Regions from separate parts of the Proteiniborus ethanoligenes genome, predicted to be linked through region 2. Evidence: riboswitches for the same ligand, from Rfam matches in the RefSeq annotation. Region 2 holds a riboswitch; the other holds the start of a gene.
What was found. Region 2 has a riboswitch for cyclic di-AMP ahead of BLV37_RS02505 (cell wall hydrolase). Riboswitches for the same ligand answer to the same signal wherever they lie in the genome.
Positions count from the first base shown of each region.

Region 1: it holds a riboswitch for cyclic di-AMP, as region 2 does, so the genes downstream of both, BLV37_RS01575 (NAD/NADP-dependent octopine/nopaline dehydrogenase family protein) here and BLV37_RS02505 (cell wall hydrolase) in region 2, are expected to answer to the same signal.

Region 1 is NZ_FNQE01000002.1:101,163-117,920, reverse strand. It holds gene BLV37_RS01620 (MATE family efflux transporter) at 1-852, opposite strand, end outside; gene lpdA (dihydrolipoyl dehydrogenase) at 1,060-2,706, opposite strand; gene BLV37_RS01610 (carboxymuconolactone decarboxylase family protein) at 2,791-3,144, opposite strand; gene BLV37_RS01605 (MarR family winged helix-turn-helix transcriptional regulator) at 3,234-3,656, opposite strand; gene BLV37_RS01600 (HD domain-containing phosphohydrolase) at 3,942-5,792, opposite strand; gene namA (NADPH dehydrogenase NamA) at 5,992-7,005, shown strand; gene BLV37_RS01590 (methyl-accepting chemotaxis protein) at 7,028-7,855, opposite strand; gene BLV37_RS01585 (OsmC family protein) at 8,091-8,510, shown strand; gene BLV37_RS01580 (methionine synthase) at 8,571-10,217, opposite strand; gene BLV37_RS01575 (NAD/NADP-dependent octopine/nopaline dehydrogenase family protein) at 10,217-11,344, opposite strand; cyclic di-AMP (ydaO/yuaA leader) riboswitch at 11,442-11,567, opposite strand; gene BLV37_RS01570 (stalk domain-containing protein) at 11,697-13,805, opposite strand; gene BLV37_RS01565 (chemotaxis protein CheX) at 13,840-14,301, opposite strand; gene BLV37_RS01560 (bacteriohemerythrin) at 14,301-14,717, opposite strand; gene BLV37_RS01555 (iron-sulfur cluster assembly scaffold protein) at 14,948-15,343, opposite strand; gene BLV37_RS01550 (NifB/NifX family molybdenum-iron cluster-binding protein) at 15,588-15,914, opposite strand; gene BLV37_RS01545 (Mrp/NBP35 family ATP-binding protein) at 15,961-16,758, opposite strand, start outside.
Region 2 is NZ_FNQE01000003.1:107,276-124,033, reverse strand. It holds gene BLV37_RS02560 (helix-turn-helix domain-containing protein) at 1-30, shown strand, start outside; gene BLV37_RS02555 (hypothetical protein) at 205-738, shown strand; gene BLV37_RS02550 (zinc ribbon domain-containing protein) at 794-1,516, shown strand; gene BLV37_RS02545 (hypothetical protein) at 1,588-4,311, shown strand; gene BLV37_RS02540 (zinc ribbon domain-containing protein) at 4,324-5,388, shown strand; gene BLV37_RS02535 (hypothetical protein) at 5,423-5,845, shown strand; gene BLV37_RS02530 (hypothetical protein) at 5,896-8,889, shown strand; gene BLV37_RS02525 (fumarate hydratase) at 9,115-9,957, shown strand; gene BLV37_RS02520 (Fe-S-containing hydro-lyase) at 9,986-10,522, shown strand; gene BLV37_RS02515 (NAD(P)-dependent malic enzyme) at 10,544-11,719, shown strand; gene BLV37_RS02510 (exodeoxyribonuclease III) at 11,738-12,493, shown strand; gene BLV37_RS02505 (cell wall hydrolase) at 12,589-13,311, opposite strand; cyclic di-AMP (ydaO/yuaA leader) riboswitch at 13,318-13,451, opposite strand; gene BLV37_RS02500 (ABC transporter ATP-binding protein) at 13,745-14,752, shown strand; gene BLV37_RS02495 (ABC transporter permease) at 14,736-15,533, shown strand; gene BLV37_RS02490 (ABC transporter permease) at 15,517-16,314, shown strand; gene BLV37_RS02485 (M15 family metallopeptidase) at 16,327-16,758, shown strand, end outside.

The DNA.
Region 1 (16,758 bases), on a different contig from region 2:
TGAAGTAATTCTATTGACCATACCAAATGCAGCTATAGTAGATGTCCCATAAGAAACTATGAATCCATTAAGTGCTATAAAGCCTAAGGATGCTCCAGATTGACCAATTGACGAAGGTAAGCCTACCTTCACAATACTCTTTATTATTTCTATATTAAATCTAAAGTCCTTGAAATTAGGTTTTACAACAGCAGAGGATTTCATTAAAATGTATATGGCTACAATTGAAAGAGCTGCTCTCGACACTAATGTTGCTATTGCCGCGCCTGCTATACCCATATTAAATGTAAAAATAAAAATTGGATCTAATATAATGTTTAGTACTGCACTTATTCCACTAAGTATTGTTGGACTTAATGTGTTACCCTGTGCATTCATAATTGAATTAAAGCAAAAAAACAAGAACATAAACGGCATATCTAAAAAAGTAATCTTTAGGTATATGTTACTATATTCCGCAAGGGTGCCTGTTCCGCCCATCAGCTTTATTATGTATGGACTAGTTAAATATCCTATAACAGTAAAACCAATAGATATTATTAAGGATATAACCATAAGTTGGCTAGAATATTTGCTTGCTTCTTCATATTCACCTGCTCCTATTAGCTGAGACAATAGGGATGTTCCTGCTATTGAGATGCCTATACCTAAGGATATAAATAAAAAAACTACTGGCCAGACGAATGCAGTAGCAGCAAAGTGAGTAGAGCTAAGCTTACTGACCCAAATTCCATCTACTAAGTTATAAAGTGTTTGTATTAAATTATTTACCATAATTGGAAGTGACAAAGTAATAATGACTTTATATATGTCTCCGCTGAGTATGAGTTCTCTTCTCTCTTGAGTGTTCATCGGCTTTCTCCTTTCCATAGGTTAGGCTTACTTCAATTATTAAAATACTTTTAAAAATGAATGTAATATTAATTATATCATTATATAGTAGGAATTGGATAGTACTCAATTTAAGAAGCATAAGGTAATTTTCGATTTAGAAGAACAACAAAAGGCTTGGATATTTTAAATCCAAGCCTGTTTAAACTCTAATTTATTATTTCTAGATTAATTGTGAATACAACAATTATTTGCAGCTAAAGCTGCCTCGAATACTGATTCTGATGTTGTCGGATGTGGATGTATTGTTTTAGTTATTTGATCTACTGTGAGTCCATTGGCTATGGAAATAGAAATTTCATTGATTAAGTCTGTAGCATTTGGTCCTATAATTGAAGCTCCTATTACTTTTCTAGTTGTTTTGTCTATAATAATTTTAACAAATCCTTCAGTAGAACCTAATGTTAAGGCTTTCCCGTTTGAAGCAAATGGGAACTTCCCTACTTCTATTTCTAAATTATGCTTGAGAGCTGTAGCTTCATCTATGCCTACACATGCAATTTCAGGGTCTGTGAATATAGCACTGGGTACTACCGTATAGTCCATTATACTTTTTTCTCCCATAATATTCATAGCAGCTACAATACCTTGAGTAGAAGCTACATGTGCAAGCTGAATATTACCCGTTACATCACCTATAGCATATATATTAGGTATATTGGTTCTCATTTCTTCATTTACTCTAATAGACTTCCTATTTTCATTTAACTCTATATTGGCTTTTTCAACATTTAATCCTTCAATATAAGGCTGTCTACCTATTGAAACAAGAACTTTATCTGTAGATATATGCTTGCTCTCATTGTTTTTAGAGAAGTTTACTATACATTTTCCCTTCTCATCTTCTAGTATCTGTTCTACCTTTGAACCTGTGTATATTTTAATTCCTCTGTTTTCTGCAATGTTCATTATTTCATTAGATATGTCCTCATCAAGTCCAGGTAAGACTCTATCCATATACTCAACTACCCATACCTTTGTGCCAAAGCTATTGAAAATAAAAGCAAACTCCATTCCTATTACTCCACCACCAATGACAACTAGCTCTTTTGGTAATTCATTTATTTCCATTATGCTTGTACTATTAAAAACATTCTTAGATTCAATACCAGGTATTGGTAGACTTGCAACAGCTGAGCCTGTTGCTATAATAATATATTCTGTATTAATAGTAGTTTCTTTGAATTTATCTTTTACAAATACTTGATTTTCGTTTATTATTTCACCATTTCCCGTTATAAATTTGACATTGTTTTTTTGGAGTAAATAACTTATGCCTTCTCCTAGCTCAGATACTATTCTATCTTTTCTAGAAACTACCTTATTAATATCAATCCCGTAATTTTCAGCAAAGCAACCGTAATTATCTGCTTCTAAAATATTCCTATATACCTCTGCTGAGCGTACTAGGGCTTTTGTGGGAATACATCCTCTGTTTAAGCAAGTTCCACCAATTTTATCTTTTTCAACAACTACTACATCTGCTCCTAGCTGAGCAAGCTTAATGGCTGCTACATAACCTCCTGGACCAGAGCCAATAATCGTGACCTTAGCTTTAATTTCTTCTTTCTTAGGTGTCATCATGCCTTTAAGATAGTCAAAGGATGGTTTTGTATCTTTTTTCGCTTCTACTATTTCTCCATCTAATATAGCTACAACCTGCCCTACATTAACCATGTCTCCAACTTTAACGTTTATTTCTTTTATTAATCCTTTCCCATTAGGAAAAATATCTGAAGATTTTTTGTTGGCCTCTACTAAAAACAATGGCTCATCTGGATTTATGTTGTCACCAGCCTTTTTATATATCTTCATTATTTTTCCTTTAGCTGCTCCACCTAATAATTTCTCAATCTTAATATCTACGCTAATTTTAATCGCCTCCCTATTTTAGAAGCCTTATTTGAAATCCTTTTCAAATTCATCAATGCAATCTTTTAATAATGTTGTTGCATAAGCTATAGATGGACCTCCACCAAATGCAACTGCAACCATTGCCGCTTCTAGTAATTCTTCTCTAGTTGCACCTGCCTCAAATGCCTTAAAGGTATGGAATGCTATACAATACTCACATCTATTGTAAACAGCAATACCAATACTAATTAACTCCTTAGTCTTTACATCAACAACCTTTGGTTCGTAGCTAGCGCCTAAAAGATTCATAAAAGCATCAATATGTGTTGGATTAGTTTCACCTACAGCTTGTAAGCCATTCATAAAATCATTTAATAATTCTCTTGGACCTTTACTCATTTTTATTCCTCCTTAAATTTAAAATACTTGCTATGCTAATTATTAGCATAGCAAGTATTTGTTAAAAAATCAACAACTTTTTAAAAAATTTATTTAACATTTGATAACATTTTATCTATCACTCTAAGAAATATTTCTAATTCTTCATCAGAAATGCCTTCAGTAAAAACCTGAGCCATCTTCTCTCCTTCTGGCATAAGTTTTTCTCTGTAATCAATTCCCTTTTCTGTTAATAGCAATATAGTAACTCTTCTATCACTTATATCTTTTTTTCTGAGTACATAGCCTTCCTTTTCCATTCTATCAATTAGTCTAGCCACAGAAGATTCCTTTATGTCCATTAATTCGGCTAATTCTTTTTGGTTAAGCTCATTGTGCTTACCTAGATAATAAAGTGCAATCCACTGTACTCTTGTTATTCCTACCGTTAAAAGTCTTTCATTAAACTCATTGGCAAGTTTTTTACCTGCTCTATTTGTAATAAATCCTACACAAGCATCTAAATCAAACAAATTATGCACTCCTTTAACAATTTATATAGATAATTTATACTATCATGAAGAATAGTATAGTTTTTCTAGAATACTTAATCCTTTTTATATTATCTCTTAAAAAATTATTTCCGTCAATTTCAACATGTTCCTTTCTTTATAAAAAGCTACAGGATTTAACCTTGCATAAAAACCTCTTCGATATAATGCTCAAAATCCCATTAATCAGAAGAGGTTTTAAAATTATGCTTAAATAAGGTTCCTGTTATTTATTCTTTTTTTGAAAACTACAACGTTTTATTAATTTTAATCTTGCTCCCTAAGCCATTTTACAAATACGTCTACAATCTGGGAATCAAACTGTATATCTTTATTCCTAAGCATTTCTTGTATGGCTTCTTCCTTTGTTAAGGGCACTGTACGATAAGGTCTAACACTTGTCATAGCATCATATGCATCTGCTATACACACTATTTTGGACAACAAATCAATTTCCTCTCCTTTAAGTCCTTCAGGATAACCGCACCCATCAATTCTCTCGTGATGCTCTAATACTATCTTTCTACTTTTTTCTAAAAAGTCTAAATTAGATAATATTTCATAGCCCATTTGAGGATGCTTTTTCATAATATCATAATCTTTCTCTGTGAACTTACCTTCTTTATTTAATATGTGTTCTGGTATACCAATTTTCCCAATATCATGTAAAATACTTCCTTGTCTTAGATGATTTTTATCGTAATCACCTAGATCTAGACTTTCTGCTATAGCAAGGGAATAGTGCATAACCCTTTCACAATGACCACCTGTATAAAAATCCTTAGTCTCTACTGCGTTTGCCAATGCTCTTACAGTTTCGAAATAATTTTTCTTGTTTTCTTTCAACAATTCTTCAAGCTCTTCATTCATTGCTGTGGTTTCTTCGTATAATGCAGTTGTTTCCTCATATAATGCAGTAATTTCTTCTTTTTGTCCAAGGATCTCTTTGTTTTTTTCTTCTAGTTTTTTCTCGTATCTATATCTTTCATCTAATAAGGTCTGAATGTTTTCCGCCATTTTATTGAAATTGCGACTTAGAATTTTAAATTCATCATTTGAATGGACTTCTGTGCGGATATTAAAGTTGCCTTCCGAAACTTCTTTTGTTGCAGCTGTAAACTTTTCAACAGGCTTTGAAATATATCCAGCAAGGAAAAAACCTAAAATAAGTGCTAAGACTCCAGCCAATGTACTTATTAACGTCATCATATATTTGCTGTCCTTTAAATGCTTCTGAAGCAATGAATCATTGAATATTATTTCTATAACATTTACATCGTTAATTCCTTTTGAATTCATTATTTCATATGGTACATACCAATATGTAGTTTTTGTCCCATTGTATTTATCATTTACCTCAACTATCTCTAAGGTTTCAATTGCCTGATTATAGTATTCTCTGTTTTTTTCATCTATTATTGCAATGTCTTTATCATTGTTTTTCTTATAGCTTATACCCTCATTATCATATAATGTTATACTATCTACAAATTCGTATGCTTCAATAATCTTGTTTTCAAAGCTATCAAAACCTATCCCCTCTAATGCATCATCATATCTATCCATCAAAAAACCTATTTCAAATATGTATTTCCCATCTGGAGAAGGTAAATAGCAATATTTTCTTGCTTCTGCCTTAATTGCAGATAGGTCAATTCTCTCTGAAACAAAAATTCCATTTTTCCTTATATTATCAAGCTCTTTAACAAAATTTAAGGATACTTTATTAAAATCTAAGCCTAAGTCAGTTTCATCTGTAGAAGCTACAATTATATTGTTTGAATCAATTATATATAAATCAGCACCTTCCTTGTCTGCTAGAAATTCATATAAATCAAAATCTATACTATTTTTTTCATGGTATTTTTCTAGAACTTTATTGAGTATATCTTCTGCATCTTCTGCTAAATAATCTTCTAAAAGTAAGTACATATGGTCTGCATCATTTACACTACTTACTACTCTATCTTTTACAAGGCTCTTATTATGTTCAAAATCATGCTCTAATGCAGTTTTCATATGAAGGTACTGTGAAACTCCTAAAATTAAAGAAGCTGTAAGCACTACAAAAAACATCAGTAAACTCAATTTATATCTAAACGAAAAAATTTTATGCAAAATTTCCCCTCCTTTGTCGATTTTTCGTATGTTATGTTAATTATTCTGCAATATTTTTATTTTTCCTGCATAATTACACATTTTTGTTCTAGCCTTTAAATTTAGGTCTTAAATATCATAAATAATTTAAATGTAAATAATAAAAATAGGATAATAATATGCTTATAGTGGTATATATTTAAGAAGGACGGTGATAAAGTTGAAAAGCTTTGAAAATTACACTATTAAAGGGTTAACGTTAAAAAACAGAATTGTTATGCCCCCTATGTGCATGTACTCTACAGATGACTCAGGTCTTGCAAGAGATTGGCATACTACTCATTATGCATCTAGAGCTATAGGTGGAGTTGGATTTGTTATAGTAGAAGCCACTGCTGTTGTACCTAATGGTAGGATAAGCAGTAAGGATTTAGGTATTTGGGAAGATAGACAAGTGCCTGGTCTTAAGAAAATAGTTGATAGCTGTAAGGAGCATGGAGCAGCTGTTGGTATCCAATTAGCACATGCGGGAAGAAAATGCTCTGCTGAAGGAGAAACAACCGTAGCTCCAACTTCCTATAAGTTTAGTGAAGCATATAAAGTACCAAAGGAATTAACTAAAGAAGAAATCAAGGACATAGTAAAAAGCTTTGCAGATGCTGCCCTCAGAGCAAATGAAGCAGGCTTTGATGTGATTGAAATACACGGTGCTCATGGCTATTTAATTCATGAATTTCTATCTCCTCTATCTAACAAAAGATTAGATGAATATGGCGGGAGCTTAGAAAATAGGACAAGGTTTTTACAGGAAATAATCTCAGCGATTAAAAATGTATGGCCTGAAGAAAAGCCTATATTGCTTAGAGTTTCCGCTGATGATTATATTGAAGGTGGGCTTAATATCGAAGAGATGGTTAAAATTGTTAATATAGTAAAAAATCATATAGATATGGTACATGTGAGTTCAGGCGGTTTAGAAAGTGTAAGCATCAAAACTTATCCTGGGTATCAGATAAAATTTTCTGAAACTATAAGGAAGGAATGTGGTATACCAACTATTGCAGTAGGTTTGATAAAAGAATATGATCATGTGGAGGAAATACTCAATAATGAAAGAGCTGATTTAGTTGCCCTTGGAAGAGAGCTATTGAGAAACCCTTATTGGACTTTACTTAATGCTTATGAGAGAGGATATGATATTGAGTATCCAAAACAGTATGAAAGAGGATTTTAAAAGACTAGCCTTAGGCTAGTCTTTATTCTTCATTTGTTAGATCCTTTGCTTCTTCAACTATTAAATTGATTGCAGCATATAATTGCTGCACGCTACTATTAATATTTTTTATGGCTTCTGCTTGATTTTTTGTTATTAAGCTAATCTCACTAATTATATCACTTTGCTCATTTGATGATTCCTTAATACCCTTTAGGATTTCTTCTATTTTTTGAATTGATTCAGAACTATTTAGTGCAAGCTTTCTTATTTCCTGTGCCACTACACCAAAGCCCCTGCCTTCTTGTCCTACTCTCGCCGCTTCTATAGCAGCGTTTAGGCCTAACAGGTTAGTTTGATTTGCAATGTTTTGTATAAACTTTAATATTCCATCAGTTTCTTCAATATGTACATTAGATTCGTTTGATTTTATGGACAGCTTATTAGATACTTCAAAAAGCTTCTCTGACCCATCATCAATTAGCTGGGAAGACTGAGTAAGCTCCTCCAAACCACTTGATAATTCTTCAGCTAAGGATAATAGTTTTTCCTGCTTGTCAATTGAAATCACAAAGGAGACAGCACCTGTTATTTTATTGTTCTCTTTAACTGGTATTCCACAAGCTACATAAGGAAAACCTGCAACTTCTGCTGGAACCTTTTTGATAATTCTTTTTCCTGTTTTTAAACAATCATTTACAACGCTGCCTTCTAAAATAGCATCTCCTGCATTAACAAGTTGTGGAACTTGTTTTCCCCTTACAAAAGACAAGTACTTTTCTGTGTCTGTTACTGTAACAGCCATATCATCTAGAGTTAAGCTATTTATATATGGGGCTACATTTACAAAAGATTCAAGTAAACTAGTCAAAACATACACCTTCTCTCTATTTTTTTATAATATATTAAAAGCTTCTATAGCCACATTAAAATAAATTAAGAAAACCTTCCAATTCGTCATAACAAAATTATATCAAAATAAATAAGAAAATGCATTATTAATGTGCTTTTTGTTTTATAATAAGCTTAATAATTATATATTTCCTTATTTATTTTGTTATCTTAGGGTAATAGAACTATAATAGGATTGAAAGGAGAGATTTTTTATGAGTACTACAAAATTAAATGGAAAATTAAAAGGTAATATGGCTTTTGAAATGAATATCAATGGTCATAATCTTGTGATTGACGCATCCGAAGAGATAGGTGGGAATAACCTAGGTCCAAGACCTAAGCCTCTTCTGCTAGCAGGATTAATCGGCTGTACTGGCATCGATGTAATGTCTATTCTAAAAAAAATGAGGGTTGAAATAGAAGATTTAGATATTGAAGTATCAGCTGAGAATACAGAAGAACATCCAAAGGTTTACAAGGATATTCATTTAATATTTAAATTCAAAGGTGAAAATCTTCCAATAGATAAACTAGAAAGAGCTGTAGAACTATCTCAAGAAAAATATTGTGGTGTTACTGCCATGCTAAAGGAAGCCACATCAGTTACTTATGAAATTATTTTAGTAGAATAGATTTTAAACAAATATAAGCCGATGAGTATCTTAGTTTTCATATACTCAATCGGCTTATATTTATTTTCTAAAGAGTTTATTATTTTTAAAAATGGTCTCTACTCTTTCTTTTTCTGGTATGATTCTAGCATTATCTTCATCGTAAGCATATAAAGCACCGCTTACCATTCTAGTCTTTAGTTCTCCCCTTGCTACATTACTGTTTTTCAATTGAGGGGCATCTAGTATACCTAATTTTACTGCTTCTACTAATGTATCAGGATCTATTAGTGGATCTTCTTTGTCTGGACTAAGGGATTTTATACTTTCTATAATGATTTTAGCATCTTCTATCAGTTCATTTTTCCTTCTCTGAACATTTTCATCTTTCTTAATATCAATTGAGCCTAGGAATTCATTTTTGATTATTCCTCTAACTATTTTACATGATTCTATAACATCCTCTGCTTCTGCCGCATGGTGGGCCTCACAGAAACCAACCACATGATATATATGGGGCTTAATTGCCATAGCTAAATATGCTGAAGCAGCTAGCTGACCCTTTGCTTGATATAAATCAGCAGGAAAGCTTGCCAAGCCCGCTCTAGCTTGACGATAGACGCTAAATTTTTCATCTACTAAGCTCTCTATTAGCTCTATTTTTGCCAGCATTTTTCCTAAGTCGTTTTCCCCAGATATATTGGCTGGTACATTAAACATAAATTGTGCTATATAATCTTTAACCCCCATTTTCTTAGCATTATAAGCCACTATATATGCAACAGCTACTCCTATAGCATCATGAGCATCTCTAAGACTCCAATGATGAGGATCATTTACTTCTACAGGAATATTTCTTTCACCATGCCAAGCCATCACTTGTTGATTTTCTATGATAGCTTCTTTTAATGCTCTAGGTCCTCTTTTATCTAATTCCGAATACCAGAATAGCGGAACCGCACACCAAGCATTATTAATAGTATCTTGTAGTACCTGAGCAAATCTTGTTATGTTTTTAGTTCCACTGTAAGATCTTAGGAGTGGGTAGTTTCCCCTTTGAGCCGCATTATATAAGGCACGCAAATCCTCTTCTGCTCTAACAGGAACTCCTCCTGCTCCACTTAAGCTATCATCCATGTTTTCTTGGTCAAAGAAATATTCTTGTGCATTTTGATCTGGTGCAATAGATATTACATCTAGTACTTTAGCTTCTGCAATCTTCTCTATTGCCTCTAATGTTTTTTCCATAGATGTAAGACCTAGATGATGCCTTATTACAGGATAAGGATATTTAAATTTAATTCTTTCTATAAGACTACTTGGATATATTTCCTCTTCTAAGTTTTCCTGACCTTTAAGATAAGCTATTACATCATCTATATCTTCATCTCCATAGAAGATTTTATTGAATATATTATATTTTTCTGCTACTAAGGCAGTAGGCTCTGTGCCTCCAAATAGCCAAAGCATGTTTTGCAGGTTTTCATTTCTATTTATTTGCTCCTTTAATTCCTGGAGTATTTTGTTTAATGGCTCTGGTGAAAGCCTATATGAAAGCCCTACAATATCTGGCCTTTTATTCTCTATTACATCTATTAATTCTTCAATGCTTAATCCTATGCCGATAAATTCGGTTTTATAATTTTCTTTCTGAGCTAAGCTTAGAAAATTCATAGTACCAGCCACATGAACACAATTGCCAAGTGTTAATCCTATAATTTTCTTCATTATACTACTTCCTCCAATCTTCTCTTAACTATTGTTCCCCCTCTTGCTAACATATGCATTTCCGTAATAGACAATCCATCTAATCCCAGTCTATCTGCAGTCCTTCCTTCTTTTCTAAAGTCTCTATTAGTCATAAATTGAGCTATATTTATTATTGAGGTTATGGCAGGTGTTTTCATGCCTAAGCTGTGAGCCATAGACTCCATAGGTACCAGTCCATATGGAACATCCTCATAAATATATCTAATCTGTAGCCCCTGTGGCGCTTGTAAGCCTTTGTAGCCTGAATTGTTCTGGACGGCTTCATATATATTATCTCCTTTTGACCCATAAGTTTCTTTAAGCCACTCAGCTGCAGATAAAGTCTCTACTTGTAATATTCTTCCTAGCTCCATTCTTTCTCTATCTATTTTCTCTAAAAAGTTTCCTATGGAGGGCGTTATACCTTCTGTATAATATTCGAAAGGTGCACATCTTTCGATATGTCCACTGTTAAGAAGCGTAGGTGCAGGATGGAATATAGCACCATAATTATTGATACTAGTTTCTAAAACATCTTTTGCTGGGATAAATTGAGGATATGCTTCGTTAATAAGCTCTAACACATAATTAGTTTTTGTAGCAGGTATTGCAGCTAATGTAACTTCTCTCTTTGATTTAAATATGTGTGCACTATTATATGATGTGGCTCTTGATGCATATATAAAGGTTTGAGCTTCTGCTACTATTATATTATTTTTATTTCTTTCCCTTAATAGGGTTTCATATACCTCTAGTGCCCCTCCAGTCCTGCCAGGATTTAATATTATTATTTGGTCGTTTTTTATATAGGGAGCCATTTCTTTAGCAATATTATAATGTCCTATTGCAGGTATGGTTACCATTATTATGTCAACATCATCTATGGCCTCCTCCATACTATTCGTCACCTTGTTCAATACTCCATATCCATTCTCTTCTCCAGTAAGGTAAATAACAGGATCTTTCATTAATGGAATAAGCTTTTCTAAGGTTCTGTTATACAGATTTACCTTATATCCAAGCATAGCAAGGTATCCTGCCATAGCAATTCCCCCATTGCCGGCACCAATGACACAATAAGTGAGTTTTTTTGTCAATACAATCACCCTTTCCAAATAGTATTTACTCTGTATATTATGTAAACAAGAATTTGGGGGTCAAAAAAGACCATGGGATTCCATAGTCTTAATATCGATTAAATATTAATCCCCCTTTGTACGCTTACGAGGTTAGCTGTCGGGTTAGGGCTAAAGGGTAGCCCCTCCTAAATGGATTCACCCCTAAAAATCGGTTCCCCCGCTTCCGCAAAGAACTCAGCGATATTATATTCTTATATTTTAGAGTAGAGTTTTTCTAGCTAATTATACCACAGGCTTTTTATATTTGCAAGAGGTATTTTGTGCTATTTGACCCTTTTAAATAGGTTAAGCTTATTTATTATTATGATAGTTTCAATAACTAAATTCCTATTTTGTCAAGCTCTTGTAAATTATATTGTTTTATTATCCTCATTAATTTTATAGGATATTGTGAATCAGTAGCATAGCCTGCTCTCCTTAATGCCCAAGCCCCCAAGGTGCTGTCATGCATTACTTCTCTAAAAGGTTCGTACCTACTAGCTTTTAGTAGTAAATTTTTATGGTCAGACCAGCTTTCGTCTATGTTGTTGTAGGCTCTAAATTCTGCATCAACTCGAAATGCTTTACCATTGTACTCTTCCCATGTGTTTGAAATTACAGAGCCTACAGTTCCCTTTCCTTTTATTCCGAAAAGATTATAGGAAAGATTGCCTTTATACTTGTCTACTGGAACGCTTTGACCCCAGCCTGTTTCAAGAATAGCCTGAGCTGTTTGTAGAGCTGCTGACATACCTGTTTTCTCCCAGGAACCCTTAGCAAGGTCAGATGCTAGTCCTAGAAATTTATCTTTTTCTATTATAGGTGATGATGAATAGGTCTTGCCTAAATATACTGTAACTGGAACCTCTTCACTTAAAATTTTTGTACCTGAATTATATATTCCTTCTGCTTGAAGCTTCCAGCTTCCCTCTTGACCCTGAATAGGTGTATAAGTGTACTCAACTAATGGTGATTGTCCAGAAGCTAAAGCCTTTCTAGCTCCTGTTTTAGCATTAATGATAATATAATTCACACTATCCAAGCTTACATTGCTAATAGTATTAAGTTTTACAGAGGTTGTAAGAACTTGTTTGGGTCCTACACCATCTAAGAACAGCTTAGGAGCTCCTGATAAATTAACGCTTACTTTACTACTTTCATGCGTTATCCCTCTAGTATCCTTAACTCTGACTAAAAGCTCCTTGTTCCCTGAGTATTCTGGACCTGGGAACCATTTGTAGCTTCCATAGCCCATTTTAGCGAGGGTTTCTTCCTTTCCAGTCTTCGGATCTCTTAGGACATATTCTGTTTCACTAACATGGAAATTTCTTGAGGTGGAAAGAGTAACTGGTTTGTCAATTGTTCTACCTGATGAAACTCCTGATAATGCCAGCTTGCGAGACATCTGAACTTTAGCACTAATACTTTGACTTTCATAGGCCTTGCCATTTTCATCATATGCTATTGCTTTAAAGGAATAGTTCCCGTTATCCTCTAGCATTGGAGTCCAGTTATACAGTCCTTGAGGATCTGCTTCTGAGGACATCACTACCTTATTATTATCCTGATTGATAATTTCATATTTTACATAGGATGGAACAAAATTAGTATCTGCGCCTATGGATACTGTTCCGTTTATAGCTTGCCCTTGTGATAAGCCTGTTAAGGAGACTTTAGGGTTAACATCCATCTGCACATATGTTGCATTTCCAGCTATAAATTCTCCCTTGTCATTATAAATAGCAGCTACTAATACTTTTTCTCCCTTATGCTCCAAGTTAGGTAACCAGTTATATTTTGAAGTTAATCCATTTCCTCTAGCAACAACTACACCTTTAGCATTAGCTGGGTCTAGCAAAAGATATTTTATTTCAGTACCATTTTTTATTCCTTCTTTAGGTAGTGATATTTGAAGCTCTGTTTTCCCTGTTATAGCTTGTCCTGGGTTTAGGGACAATATCCTTACATCAAAAAAAGATATAACCTCTGCATTTTTACTAGAATCCACATATACAGTTCTACTTTCTTGGTTCCAGTCAATTCCAATGCCTAAGGCATTACTAATTAAACGTAAAGGCACATAAGTACGTTCGTTTATTATAGTCGGTGGAACATCACATAAGTCATATACCTTTTCATCTTTTTGGTATAGAACTAGATGGCTGTCAATTCTTAAAAGAACAGAGTTTTTCCCTTTCTCCACCAGCACAGTTCTATCTTCATTATTCCAGGTTACTTTTGCACCTAGCTGCTCAGCTACGAATCTTATTGGAACAAGGGTCCTATCGTTTTGAATTATAGGCTGAGCTATAGATGTAATATCTTGCCCATCTACTATTAATTTTATTTGACTTAAGGCTAAAGCTTTTGGACTAAATAATTGAGTAAGTACACACAAACATATTAATATAGCTAGTTTACTGGGTCTCATAAATTTAATCTTCTTCATTATGTACTCTCCCTTCTTTTGTTGTTTCTATCTATTATTTTTCCTTCAAAAATATATTAATATGGAATTCTCCTATTGGAGTTACTAAGGGAAGAAGTAAAGCTTTTTCATTCCCCATAGAAAAGGCCTTATATTCTCCTACAAAAACCTGTGGTGGAACTATATCACATATATAGTTATTAGCTGCTAAAAGCGTCATAGCATTCCCACTAATAATATTAGCTACTTCCCCTAAGGCAGATGAAACAAAGCTGTCTATCTTGTCCATTTCTATACCAGACATTATCTTAACCATTTCTAATGTCATATCCTTTGGAAATCCAAATATTATTGTTCCCTTTAAATCTCCCGTTACTCCAAGTACAACATTTGCATCCTTGCTGCATATCATGTCTTCTATAGCTTGTAACTTTCCTCTTTCCACATTTACATCAAGCATCAATTGTAATACGTCTGCTGTAGCTTTATAAAATGAGTTAACATATTCTGCCTTCATTATATTTCTCCTCCCTTGCCCTTGACGTATTCTCCAATTTCCTGGTCCATTTTCCCCACATGCATAATCAGCCATGTCATGAGCTTAGCACTAAATTCTTTTACTGTTTCTTCAGTAAAGCCTTCACTTTCAAAAAGCTTAACATAGTTATTTATTTCTTCTTTGAATTTAGCATGTATTTCTTTATGCTTCTCAATATTTGGATATTGTATTTTTTCCTGATAAGCTTCTTCTGCATCAAAATGAACAACTACATAATCCTGCATAAATACCATAGTTTCTTTTACCTTATCTAGCTTTTCATCCCAAGTTATATTGTTTTGAACAGTTCGGATAAATTCAGATAATCGCTTGAAAAGCTCCTGATGCTGTTCATCAATAAGCTCTACTCCTATTTTATACCTTTCTTTCCACATAAATTATACCTCCCTTTCTATTTGTTAGATTGACTTTTCCTTAATAAAGTTCCATTCTATTGGTAACAAATTTTACATATATTATATTATAGCATAATAGCTTTTCCAATAAAAAACAGATATTTCTATAGTTATTACGAATAATTAACCCTCTTACTGATATAAGAGGGTTAATTATTCGTTAAATTTTATCATCTGAATTTGAATTGACTAGAACTAATAATGCTTTATTACTTCTCTAATATACTTTTGTTCTTATTAATATAATCTACTATAGCCTTTTTTAAAGCAATAGGCCCTAGTAATGAGCAATGTTCCTTTTCTGAGGGTAATCCTCCTAATGCATTTATTACATCTTCATTAGAAATAGCATAGGCAGCCATTAGAGGTTTCCCCTTTGCTAGCTCTGTTGTCATACTGCTGGTTGAAATCGCACCTACACAGCCATGAACCATAAACTTAATATCTTTTATAAAATAATCTTTAACTGAAATAGTTATTTCAATATAATCTCCACATTCTGGATCTCCTGCTATACCTACACCATCAGGATTTTCAATCTTTCCTACATTTCTAGGATTCATAAAGTGATCTATTGTTTCTTGGGAATACTGATTATGTTCCATATCTTGCATATACTCTCCTTTTCAAAAGTTTCAAACGTTATTGATACTATTTAATTTTACTATAAAATTTAAGATTAATCTATGGGTAGCCCGTTTCTCTATGGAAAGAAATAATTCTTTTCTAGCTCCTATAGAAAAACATAAAAATCTGATGGCTATTATTTAATATACAGTAGCCATCAGACTAGTGAGTTTTCCTGGTAATTTTATTTCTAGAGCTAAAACTCTATCATGAAAATATTAATTATTCTCCACATTCACCATGGTGTTCATGCTCATTACATATTGAACCTGTAGATTTTAGTCTTCCTTGTAAAAATGCTTCTACTACTTCCTTTGCATTTCCCATTACTCCTGTAATCACTTGAATTCCTTTTTCATTGAATATTTGTACTGCACCTGCACCCATTCCTCCGGAAATAATAACATTGACACCTAAATCATTTAAAAAATTAGGTAAAAATCCCGGTTTATGACCTGGATTAGATATGGCCTTTACTTCAAGAATTTTGCCATTTTCTACATTAAAAATATTAAATGCTTCACAGTGGCCAAAATGTCCTGTAACCATTTCTCCTTCGCTTGCTACTGCAATTTTCAATTTAATACCCCCATTCTTATTTTTCTAATACTTCTGCTATAGTGTCAAGCCAATTAAAATCAAAAAACTCAATCATGCCTTTATCGCAAGCCTGTGCAATTTCAGGTTCTATAGGCAGCTTTGCCAGAACTTCTATATTGTGCTTTTCTCCTATTGCTCCAATATTGCTTTCACCAAATACATTTATTTTCTTATCACAATCTGGACATTTAATATAGGACATATTTTCAACTAGACCTATGACGGGTATATTCATCATCTCTGCCATTTTTACTGCCTTAGCTACAATCATAGAAACTAGCTCTTGGGGGGATGTCACAACAATAATTCCATCAACAGGTATAGATTGAAATACTGTTAAAGGAACATCGCCTGTTCCTGGTGGCATATCGATAAACATGTAATCGATATCCTTCCATATAACATCCTTCCAAAATTGTTTAACTGTCCCTGCAATTATGGGCCCTCTCCAAACTACTGGATCTGTGTCACTTTCTAAGAGTAAATTAAGGGACATAATATCTATCCCAGTTTTACTCTTAACAGGTAATAAGCCTAGTTCATTTCCTACAGCTTTTTTATCTATTCCAAATGCTTTAGGTATAGACGGACCTGTAATATCTGCATCTAAAATAGCAGTATTGTAACCTCTTTTATTCATTGTTACTGCAAGCATGGATGTTACTAGTGATTTTCCAACGCCACCTTTACCACTAACAATACCTATTACTTTTTTAATGCTACTGAGCTCATGTGGTTTTTCGAGAAAATTATTTATTGGTGATGTTCTTTCATTACATTCTTCGCTGCAAGC
Region 2 (16,758 bases):
CTAGAAAGAGAATATGAAACAACTAAATAGTAAAATAGAGTAAAATACTATAATTAAGGCCTCTCACCCAAAAAGGGTGAGGGGCTTTTTCTATAAAATCACCTGTTTTGGGTGGATACTTTTATGCAAAAAATATTTAATATATTATCATAGCATCATACAAAGCCATGAGAATTACAATTGTTTGTGAAGGGTGGGTTTACTTTGAAGGCAATAAAGCAGAAGCTTACATTACTTAGCTTATTAAGCTTTTTAAGTACAGTTATTGTGCTTTTTTTTCTAATTAAGGAAATATTCATATTAAAAAATAGTGTTAGATTAAACTTCATAGTTATTTTCCTTATTGCCTTAACCTTATTGATACTTCTTATATATCAATACAATAAATTTAAAACGGCTAAGTTGATTTTGGAAAGTAAAATTTTACACATAGAATCTGCCAAGATAGAAGAGGAGACTAATGTAAAAGATAATGGAGTTTCCTTTGTGGATGGAATAGAGGTATATATTTCATGCTTTGGTATACTATTAGGCTCCAAGGTTATCAAATTTAATATAGATAAAATTATATTGAAGAAGATAGAAGTAGATTCTAAATATATTTGTTTTACATACTCTAGCAATAAAAAAACTAAAATGATTAAAATCTTACATGGCAGTATGAACAAGTATGAGTTACAGAACTTCATAGAGAGGTTTAGCTATGAAACAGGCATAGTTCCTATACTATTTACTTGATTTGATTATTTTCATTGTTTAAATATTTCTTTTATATCTAAAAAGGAGGGATTTTATGTATTGTAAAAATTGTGGTTCGGCTTTACCAAATGAAGCTAAGTTTTGCAAATTTTGTGGAAACAGTCAAGGAGAAAGAATACCTGAGAAAAGAGTAGAAGAAGAAAGGACAAGAGCCACATCACCTAATGTTGGCTATGGATTAGCTGGTTTTTCTAATAGGATTTATGATCCTGCATTTCAAAAGTATATAAAGAGTAGCAATAGGTGGAGTGCAATTTTTTCAATTGTCTTAGCAATAGCAGCAATTATAGGTTTTTTTATATATGGCGAAACCAGCTCAGAAATGGAAAATCCTCAATCCTTGTTTATAGGTTTTGGAATTGGTGGCATGTTTATTTTAATAGCACTATTCCAAATATTAGGTAGAAAAAGAGGGAAAACCTGGGATGGAACAGTCATAGACAAAACCATAAAAAAGAAACAACATAGACAGAGTACTGGTAGTGGTGATAATGACCATTATTGGGTTGATTACATTGAGTACACTGTTTATATCAAGAGTGACAATGGAAAGAAGCATAAAATCAGAAGAGAAGATAATGACACAATATACAACTATTATCAAATAGGAGACAGAGTTCGTTATCATGGAGGATTAAACTCCTATGAAAAGTATGATAAATCCAGAGATAAATATATTTTCTGCAATGCTTGTGGTAGCTTAAATGATATGCAAAGCGACTGTTGCTTTAGATGTAAATGTCCCTTGTTAAAATAATAGAACCATAACTAAACAAATTAAACTAGTATAAGATTCTAATCAAGTTATTAGCTGAGGAGGTATAAAGGATGAATCATAAATTATATGGAAAGCTGAGTACAGTACTAATATTATACTTCTTAATAGCGTTCATGTTTCCATTTAAGGCCTTAGCCGATTCTGGATATGTTATTCGTTATGAGAGTCCAAAATATGAAATAGAAGGCCTGTTAGATGATTATCCACCATTCTATTATGAGCTTTTAAAGGATATAGATGTGGAGGTTGGACCTGACGAAAAGTTTACTTACAGCAACGAGGTATCCTATTACGAAGCTGAACCAAGACATTCACAATGGTATGGATATGGAAGAATTTCCATGGAGGGAAGTATAGTTAAAATGAATGGCTCCTCCAACGATACAATGATTCTCTATGGCAACATGTCCTTTTATATTGATGCATATTATACAGCAGATGGAGACCACAATTGGATTGATTATGAAACCCAGGCAGTAAAAAATGTTTTACAGTTTTCTTATGATGGACCTTATTATATTGTCGCAGGGATAAAAGGAGAAAGTGGCAAAAACTTAAGCCTAGGTTATGATCCACAGACTAGTAAAAGTGTAGATATGTCATTAACAAGAATTCATTATAACAAAGAAAATCAAGAGGTATATAGAAACCTTTCAAATGAATTTCCACCTTCTGGCTACAATTTTCAAATTTTTCAAAACAATCCTACTATAGCAGTTCAAACAGAAAACACTGTAGCATCTGAAATGCCTGGAGAAACAAGCTCTGAAGTAGCTAAAGAAATAGTCTTAGGTATAGTTAAGGCAATAGCAGTCGCAGGAGTAGCAGCAGGTTTAGGAGCTGCAGGGGCAGCGGCAGGAGGCTCAGGAACTCTTTTAGAAGGTAGAGAAGAAAGAGAAGAAGGACAAAGCACTTATAAAATGGTAATACATAAGGAATTTGGCAATAAGATTAAATACAATGGAGAACCTGTATTCGTATATGCAAGAATGATTCAGATAAATAGCAAAGGTGTGGAGATAGAAAGACCTGATTTGACACAGAAGATACAAATATTTTCAAAGGATGGAGTACTAGACATAGGACCTAGTACCTTATCAGACTCTTATGTAGGAGCATCAGTATACGCAAGGGCAACAGAAGATACTATACTAGCAAACGAAGGAATAATCAGCTTTAAATTTACAGGAAAAGGTGGAGTATTCCAAAACAATGTAAAATTTATGCTAATAGGTAAGGCCAGAATAGAGCTATCAAATCATCAAATATTTGTATTAGCTAACTCGGGAAAAAGCTTTGAGCTACCATTTAAGCTAATAGACTTTCAAAAAGAACCAAAAACCACATTGAAGTCTATGAAGGATGTACATGAATTTAGACTAGAAGTAGGAAAAGATAAAAATGGTAACAACCTTATAATTGTTACTGATAAGGCAGATAAGAAAAATCTTGATAAATTTTTTGAATCCTTCACCTGCGAAATAATTGCAGAAACGGAAAAAGAATATGTAAGTAGTATATTTTATGTAGAAATGTGCTACGAAGGAGTATTACCAGACTTCCTAGGAAAGCCAAAAGAAATTCGAGGCTACAAAGTAAGTATAGACAGTGACCAAATGGAAAAAACCATATTTGATGTAAAATTAGGAGTTTGGAGTGAAGGTAAAAGCACCCTAGAATTTGTAAAAGGGGATAGTATAGAAATTAGTTTAATAGATGAAAGAGAAATATTTAAGCTTATAGGGATGGAAATAAAGCCTGATGAAAACAATGTACTAACAAAATCAAAGAGATATATAGCCAGAGCAGAAAAAAACTTCCCATCTACAAAACCAGTAAAAGGTACAATGGAAATCACTGCAACATATGGGGTAAAAACCTTTGAAAGCAAAACAGAAATAGATCTAATACCTGACATTCTACAATACGAAGCAGATTATGAAAAAGAATATCAGGCATGTAAAAGAGTTATAGAAATATATATGGCTCCTAGATTTAGAGGTCAAAAGCTATACGAGCTAGAAAAAGCAAGAAATAATCTTGGGATAGAGGACTTTAGATTGTTCCGTAGAAACTGTTGGAGCATAGCAGAAAGGTCTATTATTCAGGAATCCCAAGAATACCTATTAGAAGCAGCATGGTATGATGAGGCAATAGCAACATTAGATTTAGTAGTATATATAGGAGATATAGCCTTCGACCTAGCCTTAGCACCAATAGGAGGACCTATTACTGGATTTATAGTAGCAAATGTTAAAAGCAGCTTTGTAAAACTTTGTGGGGAGCTTTATGCAGGTACAGATAAAAATATTTGGGAGTTAACAAAAGATATTGCAATTGACAGAGCAGTCGAAAGCCTTGGTTCAACAGATGGACTTATAGAAGTGCCTAAAGCAGATGAACCGAAAAAGCTGGTAATTTGGTTAACAAGCTATGTTCTATATAGAATAGGATACCATTGGCAATTTGATAAAGATGACAATAACAATCCAATAGGTATAACAGAGGCAGTAAAAAGAGGGCTTCTAGACTTTGTTGGAAAAGGGGCAGGAGTATTACTAGGAGATTATCTAAACCAGCTAGGTAAGGGCAGGTGGGTAGAAAAAATAAGTATAGCAGATACTGACCAAAAGCTAGTAAACGAAAATGTATCTAAAGCAGCAAAATATGGGTTAGATACCATGGATAAAGCAGCAGAAAAAGCGGATGCTTATATAAGCAAGGGCGTAAATGCATTACTAGAATATATAGAAAAATTAAAAATAGGTGGATAAGGAGGAAGAAAAATGAGAAATAGATTCTGTATAGAGTGTGGAGCAGAAATAAAACCAGATAGTAAATTCTGTATTTCATGTGGAAGTAAGATAGCTGAAGAATTAGAAAAAGAAGAAGTGCTTGAGCCTGAAGCATACAAAACAAAACCACCAATAAAAGAAAACCAAAAAGAAGAAGAAGTTAAGTCCAAAGATGAAAAGAAACGAAAAATTAACTTAGACAAAGTTTCAAGCCCTGGAAAGATATTTGACAATACTAGTTTTGACGCCACAACATCAGGAGAGATGATATTCACACAGACTATGCCTGCAATAAATAATATAGGAAGTACTCTTGGACCGATAAAGTATTTACTTAAAGGTATAGAGAATATTTTTAATGGCCTTAAGAATGCTTTTAGAGATAAGAAGAAGCTTATACCTGCAATAGTTATGGCTGCTATCTGGATAATCCTAACTATATTGCCTATGCTCGGAGTATATAATACACCAATTAGATACTTATCATTTCTCACCTTTGCTAGAGGAGGTATGGGTCAAGGCTTGTTAAACATAATTGGAGGAACTGTTGGGAAAGGTCTATATGCATATTTTGTAACAGCATTAATTCTTCCAATTTTTTCAGGTAAGAAACCATTTAAAGGTATAGGAGGAGGCATTAAGACATTATTAAAATCCTTTGCAGTAAAAGATATAAGTGAGGCGGTTCCATTATTTTTAGGTTCAGGCATTGCATTGATTATCTATAATTTTTTAAATGCTAATGCTTCACTAATCAATAGTATGGCAGGAATAGTTGGGTTTATAATGGCATTGCGAGCTCTATCAAGAAATACAGGATTTCTAAGAGGCTTTATAATGTCAGTTTTAAACAAATTAAGCAAGAAGAAATCTATGGGTACTTCCTTTGCAAATCGTACAATTGCAGGAATAACAACTGGCTTTGCTCTTTCCATACTATTTTCCACCATACCATTTAGATTTACCTGCTATGTTGTTGGCATCATTTTCATTGCTGTAGCACTTATTCTAAGGATAGCATCAGGTAGCAGCAATAAGGATATGGCTACCGCATAGCCAGCAGCAGGCTTTAGGGAAAGGATTGAAAATCATGAAAAAGAAAAAAATTAGAAGTATAGGGATACGGATATTAATAACTGTCATAGGGATTATGTTTATTCTATGGGGATTAAGCACCTTAGCCTTGGGAGCCTTTGGTGTAAAAGAAACCGCCTTAATTACTAATGTAAGACGTGAAGGAGGAGAACGCTCAGAGGCTACCCCTGGAAGATATACTTATGTTGTTAGCTATACATTTAAATTAGAAGATGGGAGAAGCATAGACGGATTTACAAAAAAAATTAGTGATGGAGTATTTATAAAGCACCCAAATACTGTTACTGCTGTTAAATATTTTTCGTTTTTTCCTTATATCAATGCTTTAGAAGAAGAAACAAAACCAGGCTTAAGTCAAATTATATATTTAGTTATAGGTGGATTTTTGATTGTAGCGATGAATAAAAAGACCGATTAAATAGTGCATCACTGCATTATTTAATATGAAGATAAGGAGGTGTAGTCCGTATGAAAGGGAAGAAAAAACTAGCAAGATTACTATTAATAATAATGATAATAGTTATTGCGATACCATTTAAAAACATATTAGCCTTTGCAGAGCCTGATAACTATAAAGATAAATTTGAAGAGGTACACATTAGATATGATGAAACTATAACTAAATTTAATGATTGGAATGACAGCTATCCTTATGAGGCACCTCTTCGTGAAATTATTAAGACCTTTGATATTAAAGTACATCCAGATGAGAAAGTATATTTTGAAGGCTCAGGCAGTTTGCCAGTAGAACATAGATACGGCTTTACAAGCATAGGTGGAAGCGGAACCCTTAAACTAGAAGGGGATATTGTATATGATGAGGTGACAGGATATCCTTCCGTAAAAGGAATTCTTAGCTATACTGCAGATGTTACAGAAAAAAACACTGATTTAAAGCAAACAATACAGTGGAAGGTGAATTGTAGTGGAGAATTTGTCCTAGGTTTACCTATGTCTGAAGTTTCAGAATCAATCTTTAGCTACGGTGGAGCATTGACAGATACAGATAAAAACCTAGTGACTAAAATTGTAACAGATGATGATGGAGAGAGTTCAGTTAACGAATCTGAAGATGGTTATTTTGGTCTAGGATATACCTTTAAATCAAATACAACACTAAAAGGAGCAGTAAGTGTTACTACCTCTGAAACAGAGCCACCGGAGAAAGCAAATAATATATCAATAGATCAAACAATAGACACAGAAGCATCTAAAACATCAGGAGAAACTAGTAATTCAGTGGCCAAGGCAGTAGTAGTGGGCATAACTACATCAGTTTTAGCCGCAGGATTAGGAGTATTAGCAGGAGCCAATAATGGCAGCAGCAAGGTAGAAGATAGTAAGGGCAGCACATACAAAATGGTCATATACAAGGAATTTGGAGATTCCATACGCTATGATAAGCCAGCAGTAGTAGTATATGCACGTATGGTGGAGATAAATTCAGAAGGAGTAGAAATAGATAGGATGGATTTAACTCAAAAAATCTCCATTTTTTCAGAAAACGCACATATGAAAATAGGACCAACGACAATTGCAAGCAACTATGTTGGAGCAACAGTGGAGGCCGAGTCTGTGAAAGGCGCAGAAAGCCCATCAGAGGGAATTGTTAGCTTTGTCTTTAATGGTGAAGGTGGTTCCTTCTGCAACAATGTTCGTTTTAAACTTGTAGGAGAACCTTATATTAAATTTGAAGAACAGGGCAAGAATCTTTTTATGGAAAAGGTTATGATAGAGGGGGATAATGGAGAATACACAGTTTTATTTTCACTACATGATTTTGTTGAAATTCCTAAGGTTAGTCTAAAGCCTCAGGACAATAGTCCATTTGAAGTAGAGCTTAAAAAAATAAAGGATTTTAAATATAAAGCTATAATGAATAATCAAAGTGTAAAATCTGAAAAATCTAGCACACAAAGAAAAGTATTTAATGTTGAAGTGATTGCTGAAAGCAATACAGATAATATTTCAGAAGCATTTCGTGTAGCCATATACCCTGAGGGCATATCCATATCAATAATAAAGTTTGATAAAGATGGATATGCTCAAATAGGTGCTTATTCTGATAATGAAAAGGCAGAAGTCGGAGAGGAAGTTCTTGCAACACGCTTCAAGGTTGAATTGGCAGTAAGCTCTGTCGATGAAAAAGGAGAGTATAAAGCTGAGCTTGTTGATTTATCAAAAGCTAATATTAAGCTTGATAATCTAAAAGGTAGTACAGTACAAACTGAAAATCTAGCAAAGGTGTTTAAATATGAAATAGAGGAAACCACAAATAGGGGAATATATAAATTTCAACCTAAAATGCAAATACCTGAGGGCAAAACGAAGCATTACCTAATGCTTCCTATAGATTGTGAGTATGATAGTAAGGATTACCATTTGGATTTGCCAATTAGACTAATCGGAGAACCATTTAATGAAATGAAGGAAAAGAAAGAAGAGTTAGAGCTTTTACTAAAACGGATAAAGAGATACATGCCTCCTGAGGACTGGAGCGACGTAATAAAACACATAAAGGAAAATTATGACATAATGTCACCGAAGGAAATAAGGCTACTCAACAAGAGCCTTTATGAAATCACTAGAATAAAGCTTCTAGACGAGGCTCAAGACAACATTAATTTTGCAGAAGCTTTGGACTGGGTTATCTGGGGGCTTGAGTGGGTAAAATGGGTAGGAGACCAGGCATTCTCATATGTTGCTATGGCTTATACAGGTCCAGTAGGAGAAGCTCTCTTATCACCTACAAAGGAAATTCTTGTTGGACTAATAAGTGAAAACATATGGTATCGAGAAGGTATCTCAAGTCCTGATGAAAAGCTTAGAGGAGTAAATGGAAACCTTATGGCAATGCTTGAAAATTCTTTGATGACACAGATAAGCTCAGACACAAATATAAAGAAGGCAGGCTTCATACTTGCCAGCTTTACAGTAATAAAAATTGTTAATCATTACTACAATGATGTAGGACCAGACGGCAAGCCTATAGGATTCTATGATGCCATACTTGCAGGACTTAGCGATTTAACCTCTACTGCATTTAAATTTGTAGTTTCAGAGAAGTTTGATGAGCTTGCAAATAACCCAAAAGCAAAAGAATATTTTAATAAATATGCAGGAGAATGGGTTAAAGAGGCCCTTGATTCCAATGCATCAGGATGGAGAGAAAAGGAAGTAGAAGTAATTAAGAAATATGTTGAGGAGATTTGCGGAGCTGGAGCAGCAAAAGTTTATACAAAGGCTACACAAGTAGAGTTTGAGGATAAAAGTGGAAGGCTTATTATCAATATTAATATCTGGGATGATGAAAAAGACCCAAATAATTCAATAATAGTGTTCCTTGATGTAATGGAAATCAAGGATAAGCTTTTTGACTATATTTTTGGAAATATGTTCGGGAACTTCCCATTTACAACCTCACCACTTAATCCATCAGCTGATCCAGTATTCGTCTATTAAAAAAATGCAAATGTAAGCCAATACAAACAAAAATAAAATTTTTAAAAGGTATTCTCTAAAAGACTAATAGAGAATATCTTTTTTTCTATCTTTTTTGTAATAAAGAAGGATTTTGAAATCTATGATAGAATGAAGAATAGGGATAATTTAAGTATGCAGAAGATAAGAATTTATATTTAAGATATAATATAATTATACTTATAAAAAAACAAAGAGGTGGATGAAATGCGACAAATAGATGTAGAGATTATTCAAAAGCTAGTTGCTGAAAAATGTATATCTTCTAACATTTATATTGAAGAGGATATACAGGAAGCTTTTATAAATGCAAAAAAGGCAGAGACTTCATCAGTAGGAAACATGGTTTTAGACATGCTGATAAAAAATGCTGAAGTAGCAAAGGAAAATGAAACACCATTATGTCAAGATACGGGCATGGTAGTAGCTTTCGTAGAGGTTGGACAAGAGGTTCACTTTACTAATGGTAGTATAACTGATGCTATAAATAAAGGTGTTATAGATGGCTATAGGGAAGGGTATTTAAGAAAATCTGTAGTAGAAGACCCACTAATAAGAAATAACACTAAAGATAATTCTCCAGCAGTTATATATTATAATATTGTACCTGGTGATAAGGTTAAAATAGAGCTTATGTTTAAAGGCTTTGGAAGCGAAAACATGAGTCAAATAAAGATGCTAAAGCCATCAGATGGAGAAGAGGGCGTAGTAGATTTCGTTCTTAAAGCAGTTAAAGAAGCAGGACCTAATCCATGTCCTCCTATAATAGTAGGAGTAGGCATTGGTGGCACAATGGATAAAGCAGCTAATTTAGCTAAACATGCCTTAATAAGACCAATTGGATCAAAAAACAATAAAGAGCATCTAGCTAAGCTAGAAGAAAAATTATTAGAAAAGATTAATGCTTTAGGCATAGGACCTCAAGGTTTAGGAGGGTTAACCACAGCCTTAGATGTACATGTAGAAGCATATCCTACTCATATAGCAGGCTTACCAGTAGCAGTAAATATAAATTGCCATTCTTCAAGGCATAGTACAATAATTCTATAGATAATATAAGACCATAAGGGGTGAAAAAATGACTGTTAAACTTATAGAAACTCCATTAACAAAGGAAGTTTTAAGAGAACTAAAAGCAGGAGATGTAGTATCTCTTACGGGTACTGTATATACTGGAAGAGATGCGGCACACAAAAGAATGATGGAAGCATTAAATAAAGGAGAAGCTTTACCTTTTGATATAAAAGATTCTATAATATATTATGTAGGCCCAACTCCAGCAAAGCCTGGAAAAGTAATTGGTTCTGCTGGACCTACAACAAGCTACAGAATGGACACTATGACCATACCTTTGCTTGAATTGGGCTTAGGGGGCATGATAGGAAAAGGATTAAGAAGTAAGGAAGTAATAGAAAGCATGAAAAAAAATGAAACTGTATATTTTGCAGCAGTAGGTGGAGCAGGCGCATTGATAGCAAGCTCAGTTAAAGAGTCAGAAGTAATAGCCTATGATGATTTAGGCACAGAAGCCATAAGAAAACTAACAGTAGAAAATATGCCATTAATAGTATGTATAGATATTTATGGTAACAATTTATATGAAAATACAAAATAAACTTGAAGGGAGCTGGGTTAAATGAAGGATTATAATAAGCTTTCGTTAGAAATGCATAGAAATAATAAGGGCAAGGTAAGTATTCAAAGTAAAGTTAAGGTAGAAAATAAAGATGATTTATCCATAGCATATACTCCAGGAGTAGCTCAACCCTGTAAAGAAATAGCTAATGATCAAGAAAAAGTATATGAATACACTTTTAAAAGCAACACTGTTGCTGTAGTAAGTGATGGGACAGCAGTATTAGGCTTAGGAGATATAGGACCCTATGGTGCAATTCCAGTTATGGAAGGAAAATCCATATTATTTAAAGCCTATGCAGATGTAGATGCTTTTCCTATTTGCTTGAAAACAACTGATACTGAAGAAATAATTAGAACAGTAAAATTGCTTGAGCCAGTATTTGGAGGCATCAACCTAGAAGATATAGCAGCACCTAAATGCTTTGAAATAGAAAAAAGACTAGATGAGGAATTAGACATACCAGTATTTCATGATGACCAGCATGGAACAGCTATAGTAGTATTAGCTGGACTTATTAATGGATTAAAATTAGCAGAAAAAGAGTTTAAGGATTTAGAAGTAGTCATAAATGGTTCTGGAGCAGCAGGTATTGCAATAGCTAAGTTATTATTAAGTGTTGGAGTTAAGGATGTAATATTGTGTGATAGAAAAGGAGCCATATCTAAAAATAGACAGGATTTAAACCCAATAAAAAAAGAAATGGCTGAAATAACTAATAAAGCTTCACTAGATGGTGAATTAAAGGATGTAATAGTTGGTAAAAATGTGTTCATAGGAGTGTCGTCAGCAGATTGCTTAACAAAGGAAATGGTAAAAACAATGGGTGAAAAATCCATGATATTTGCAATGGCAAACCCTATACCAGAGATTATGCCAGATGATGCAAAGGAAGCAGGGGCCTTCATAGTAGGCACAGGAAGATCTGACTTTGCTAATCAAATAAATAACGTACTGGCATTCCCAGGCATATTTAGAGGTGCTTTAGACGTAAGAGCTAGTAGAATCACCCAAAACATGAAGATACAAGCAGCCTATGGAATAGCAAATATAGTTAAAGAAGAAGAGCTAAATGTAGATATGATAATACCGAGTCCATTTAACAAGGAAGTTGCAATAGCAGTGGCAGAAGCAGTAAAAAAAGCTGCTATAGATGATGGAGTGGCTAGAGTATAGTTTGAAAGGAGCAAAAGAATGAAACTTATTTCTTGGAATGTTAATGGGCTTAGGGCATGTGTTAAAAAAGGTTTTTTAGAATACTTTAATGAAATAAATGCAGATATGTTTTGTATTCAAGAAACTAAGCTACAGGAAGGCCAAATAGAATTAGATTTAGAAGGATATTACCAGTACTGGAATTATGCAGTAAAAAAAGGCTATTCAGGTACGGCTATATTTACAAAGAAAAAACCCTTATCTGTAAAATATGGAATAGAAATTGAAGAGCATGATCAAGAGGGAAGAGTAATAACCTTAGAATTTGAAGAATTCTTTTTAGTCAATGTATACACTCCAAACTCTCAAAGAGAGCTGGCAAGACTGGATTATAGAATGAATTGGGAGGATGACTTTAGAAGCTATCTTAAAGAACTAGACTCAAAAAAACCTGTAATCTTATGTGGAGATTTAAATGTAGCACATAAAGAAATAGACTTAAAAAACCCTAGTACTAATAGAAAAAATGCAGGCTTTACAGATGAAGAGAGAGAAAAAATGACAGTGCTTTTAGATAATGGCTTTATAGATAGCTTTAGATATTTTTATCCAGACCTAGAGGATGCATATACTTGGTGGTCCTACATGGGACGAGCTAGAGAAAGGAATGTAGGCTGGAGAATTGACTATTTTGTTGTATCTGAAAAGCTAAAGGAAAAGCTAAAGGGTGCAGAAATTCATTCAGAGATAATGGGTAGCGACCATTGTCCAGTATTACTAGAAATAAATTATTGAGAAAAATAGCAAGCAAAGATAAAAACCTTGGTTAGATAAAACGGGCCAAGGTTTTTATGATTTTTCCATAAGGATATGTTGCGCTATTAATCTTACTATTTGTAAAACACGTGATCACCTATACGTGCTACATATGTTTTGTTATTTACAATCCATTTACCTTCTGCTTTATCAGGATTGAAAAAATAAGTTGAATTTCCAACTGGCTTTACACCATTTAGAGAATCTTTAGCTGCTTGTACACTTTCTGCTGATGGAGTATTGTATATAGTTCCATCTGCTACAGGACTAAATTGAGGTATGCCTTTGTAGTATTCAAAGATTACACCTTTTACTGTGTTTGGAAAAGCACTGGAAGCTACTCTATTTAATACAACGCTTCCAACTGCTACTTTTCCCTTATAGGGTTCAGCTCCAGCTTCTGCATGTATTATCCTTGAAAGCCAATATAGGTCATCTGATGAGCTTGAGCTTCTACCTATACTTGTCCCACGAGATACTGAGCTAGATGAACCATATAATAATGATTGAGTCTGCTTACCAGCTATTCCATCAATAGTTATCCTGTTAGCTTTTTGAAATGAAATTACTGCTTTTTCAGTTCTTGGTCCAAAAATACCATCAACATTTCCTGCCCAGAAGCCTTTGTTATTTAAAGCTTGCTGTAGCCTTGAAACCTCAGAACCTCTACTACCAAGTTTTAATGTTACATAAGAGCCTGTATTACTTCCAGCAGCATAGACACTAGTTATGTTCAGTAAGATTAATAATGTTAAAAGAAATAATGAAGTGATAAACCTCTTCTGATGCATTTTCATATGAAAACACCCCTTCTTTTTTGCTTCCGAAGTTAGCTGACGGGTTCGGGACAGAAGGCTCCCTACTATGACATCCATAGATTAACCCCTTAGTTGGTTCCTCCGTACCTAGAAAAACTAGGATTCAGCAAATATGTGTTTTAACATAGTTCATATTATATAAGCCCCAAGATATTATGTCAACCTATGGTGAAAATTACCACGAATACTAAAGTTATAATAAAAATAATATTGTACTTGACATTTAAGGAATTAGATGGTAAATTATATGGTAATATTTGAGAGTGTATCTAGGGTTCCGGCTTTAATTTAAAGTGCTTGGTCCAAGCGATACAGGATGATTATTATCTACACTTCTAGGAGAAAAGCCTGGAGGAGGAGTCTCATTGACTCTTCTTCCGGGCTTTAATTATATAATTTGAGGGGGGTAAATATGAGCATTATACAGGTTAGAGATTTACAAAAGACTTTTCGTGTTAAAACTAAGAAGGCAGGATTGAGAGGTAGTATGAAGGCAGTATTAAATCCTGAATACAGAGAGATTCAAGCTGTCAACAATGTTTCCTTTAATGTTGAAAAGGGAGAAGTATTAGCATTCATTGGACCAAATGGAGCAGGGAAATCTACAACGATAAAAATGCTTACAGGAATTTTATATCCTTCTTCTGGAGAAATCAGTGTTCTTGGACTTAACCCGTCAGTTCAAAGAAAAATGTTAGCCTACAAAATAGGGACGGTATTTGGACAGAAATCGCAGCTATGGTTTCATCTACCACCTATAGACAGCTTTCAGCTTCTAGGTAGAATATATGAAATTTCAAACTCTCAGCTTAAGCAACGAATTATGTATTTGACTGAATTGTTTGAAATAGAAGAGCTTCTTGAAATACCTGTGCGAAAGCTATCATTAGGACAAAGGATTAGATGTGAAATAGCAGCTTCTCTTTTACATAACCCTGAAGTAATATTTCTAGATGAACCAACCATAGGCTTAGATGTTGTAGTTAAGCAAAAAATACGTGAGTTAATTATTAGATTAAATAAAGAAAATAAAACTACTATATTTTTAACCTCTCATGATGCTGGAGATATAGAACGAATTTGTAAGAGAGTACTAATAGTAAACCATGGTGAAATTGTACTAAATGAGTCAGTAAAAAACTTAAAGTATAATTATATGAATCAAAAGATTATAGATATTAAATACAATGAGCCTGTAGAGATATTAAGTGAAAAAATAGACGTAATAAAGCATAGAGGATACGCTGCTAAAGTAAAGGTGGATAGCTCTATTCATGATATTGATACTGTTATAGGCGAATTAATGAAAGTAGGAAAAGTTGCAGATATTACCATATCTGAGCCACCCTTAGAAGAAATAATTTCACATATATACCTGCAAAAGAGCTTAGGTGGTGATAATTTTGAAAAAACTATATAAATATTTATTTATATGCAAAATAAGTTTATCAAATAATCTTGTATATGTAGAAAACTTTATAGCTCGAAATTTTTTCTTAGCCTTTATCATCTATATTATGTTAATGCTTTGGGAAAACATATATGGGCAAAAAGGAGATATTATTGCAGGGCTTAGCTTGAGCCAGATGATATGGTATTTGATAGTTACAGAAATGGTTACTCTATCACGTTCAGATGTATTTAATGAGGTTTCTACAGATGTTAAAAATGGGAATATAGCTTATATGCTGAACAAACCTTATAACTATATACTTTATTGCTTTTCAAATTCTCTAGGAGAAATTGGAGTTAAATTGATTACTAATATAGCTATTGGATTAGTCATAGGTATTCTTTATGTAGGCCCTTTAACAGGATTTAAGCTAATTCATTTACCTTTTGTCATACTTTCATTATTGTTAGGTATTGGGATAAATTTTTTCGTCCATATATCTTTATCCTTAACATCTTTTTGGGTAGAAGAAAACAGTGCTTTTTATTGGATTTATAGTAAGCTAGTATTTACATTGGGTGGTATGCTAATACCCCTAGAAATGTTCCCAGAATGGATAGAAAAAATAGCTAGAAAGCTTCCTTTTGCATATGTAACTTATAGTCCTGCTAGGCTTGCAGTTGATTTTTCTTTTTCTAGCTTTTCCAAAGCATTGTTTTTTCAGCTTGGATACTTATTATTCTTTTTTTTACTTTCTATGTTTATTTACAGAAAGGGGGTTAAGGCATTAAATGTTAACGGAGGTTAAGAAAACCTTAAATCTAATAGCTAAGTATTTTTGCTTCAATCTTTCTGCATCTATGGAGTACAGAACTAGCTTTATTATTCAAACCTTTGGTATGATTATAAATAATGCCTCCTTTATATTTTTCTGGTGGATATTATTCGAAAATGTAGAGAGTATAGGAGGCTATGGCTTTAAGGAAGTTATGATGCTTTGGGCTATATCTTCAGTATCTTATGGAATTAGCTTTGTCCTGTTTGGTAACATAAGGAGAATAACTCACATGATAGTTAATGGGGAGCTTGATCCATACTTATTACAGCCTAAAGATGTTCTTATAAATATTATTTCATCTAGTACTGTTGTTTCTGCATGGGGAGATATATTATACGGTATTATCCTATTCATAGGCATTAATGGAGTAAATTTAGCAGATTTTTTATTGTTTCTATTTTTCTGTACTACAGGTGCTTTGATTTTTTCAAGTGTTTTGATACTTGTAAATTCCTTGACTTTTTATATGGGTAATTCACAAGGAATTAGTGGATTAGTTCTTGAATTTATGATTACATTTAGTATATATCCAGAAGGAATATATAAGGGAGTTGCAAAATATATTATATATACTATTATCCCAGCAGCTTTTATATCCTTAGTACCTGTCAGATTATTACAATATTTTTCTTTTAAATGGTTTTTAGTGCTCTTATTTTTTACAGCAGCTTGGATAATATTCGCATATTGGTTTTTCTATAAAGGCTTAAAGAAATATGAATCAGGAAACTTAATAGTAAATAAGCTTTAAAGGGGGTAACTAATGGCGGAGAATAAAAGGAGTATTGATATTATTAGGATTCTAGCCTTAGCAATAATAATTTTGCTAATGGTGTCACTAGTATTGAACAAGGCTTATAAAGGTAATAAGAAAAAATCAGATATGGAAATAATACTACAAGATAATAGCATATTGAATACTAATGTCATCAATAAAGGTGATAATTATGAAGCTGATGAGGAAAATGTATTACCTGTTTTTATGTATAGTAGCTTAACAGAAGACATTATAGAAAAAATATCTGGATTATCCTACAAAGAGAATTCTCCTGTGGATATAGATGAGCTATCCTACATATGTGTTACATATTGGGGTTTTGATGATATAGAGCATGTAGGAGAATTGATAGTACACAAAAAACTAGCCATGGAGGTTATAGAAATATTTAAAGAGCTTTATGAGGCTAGATTCCCT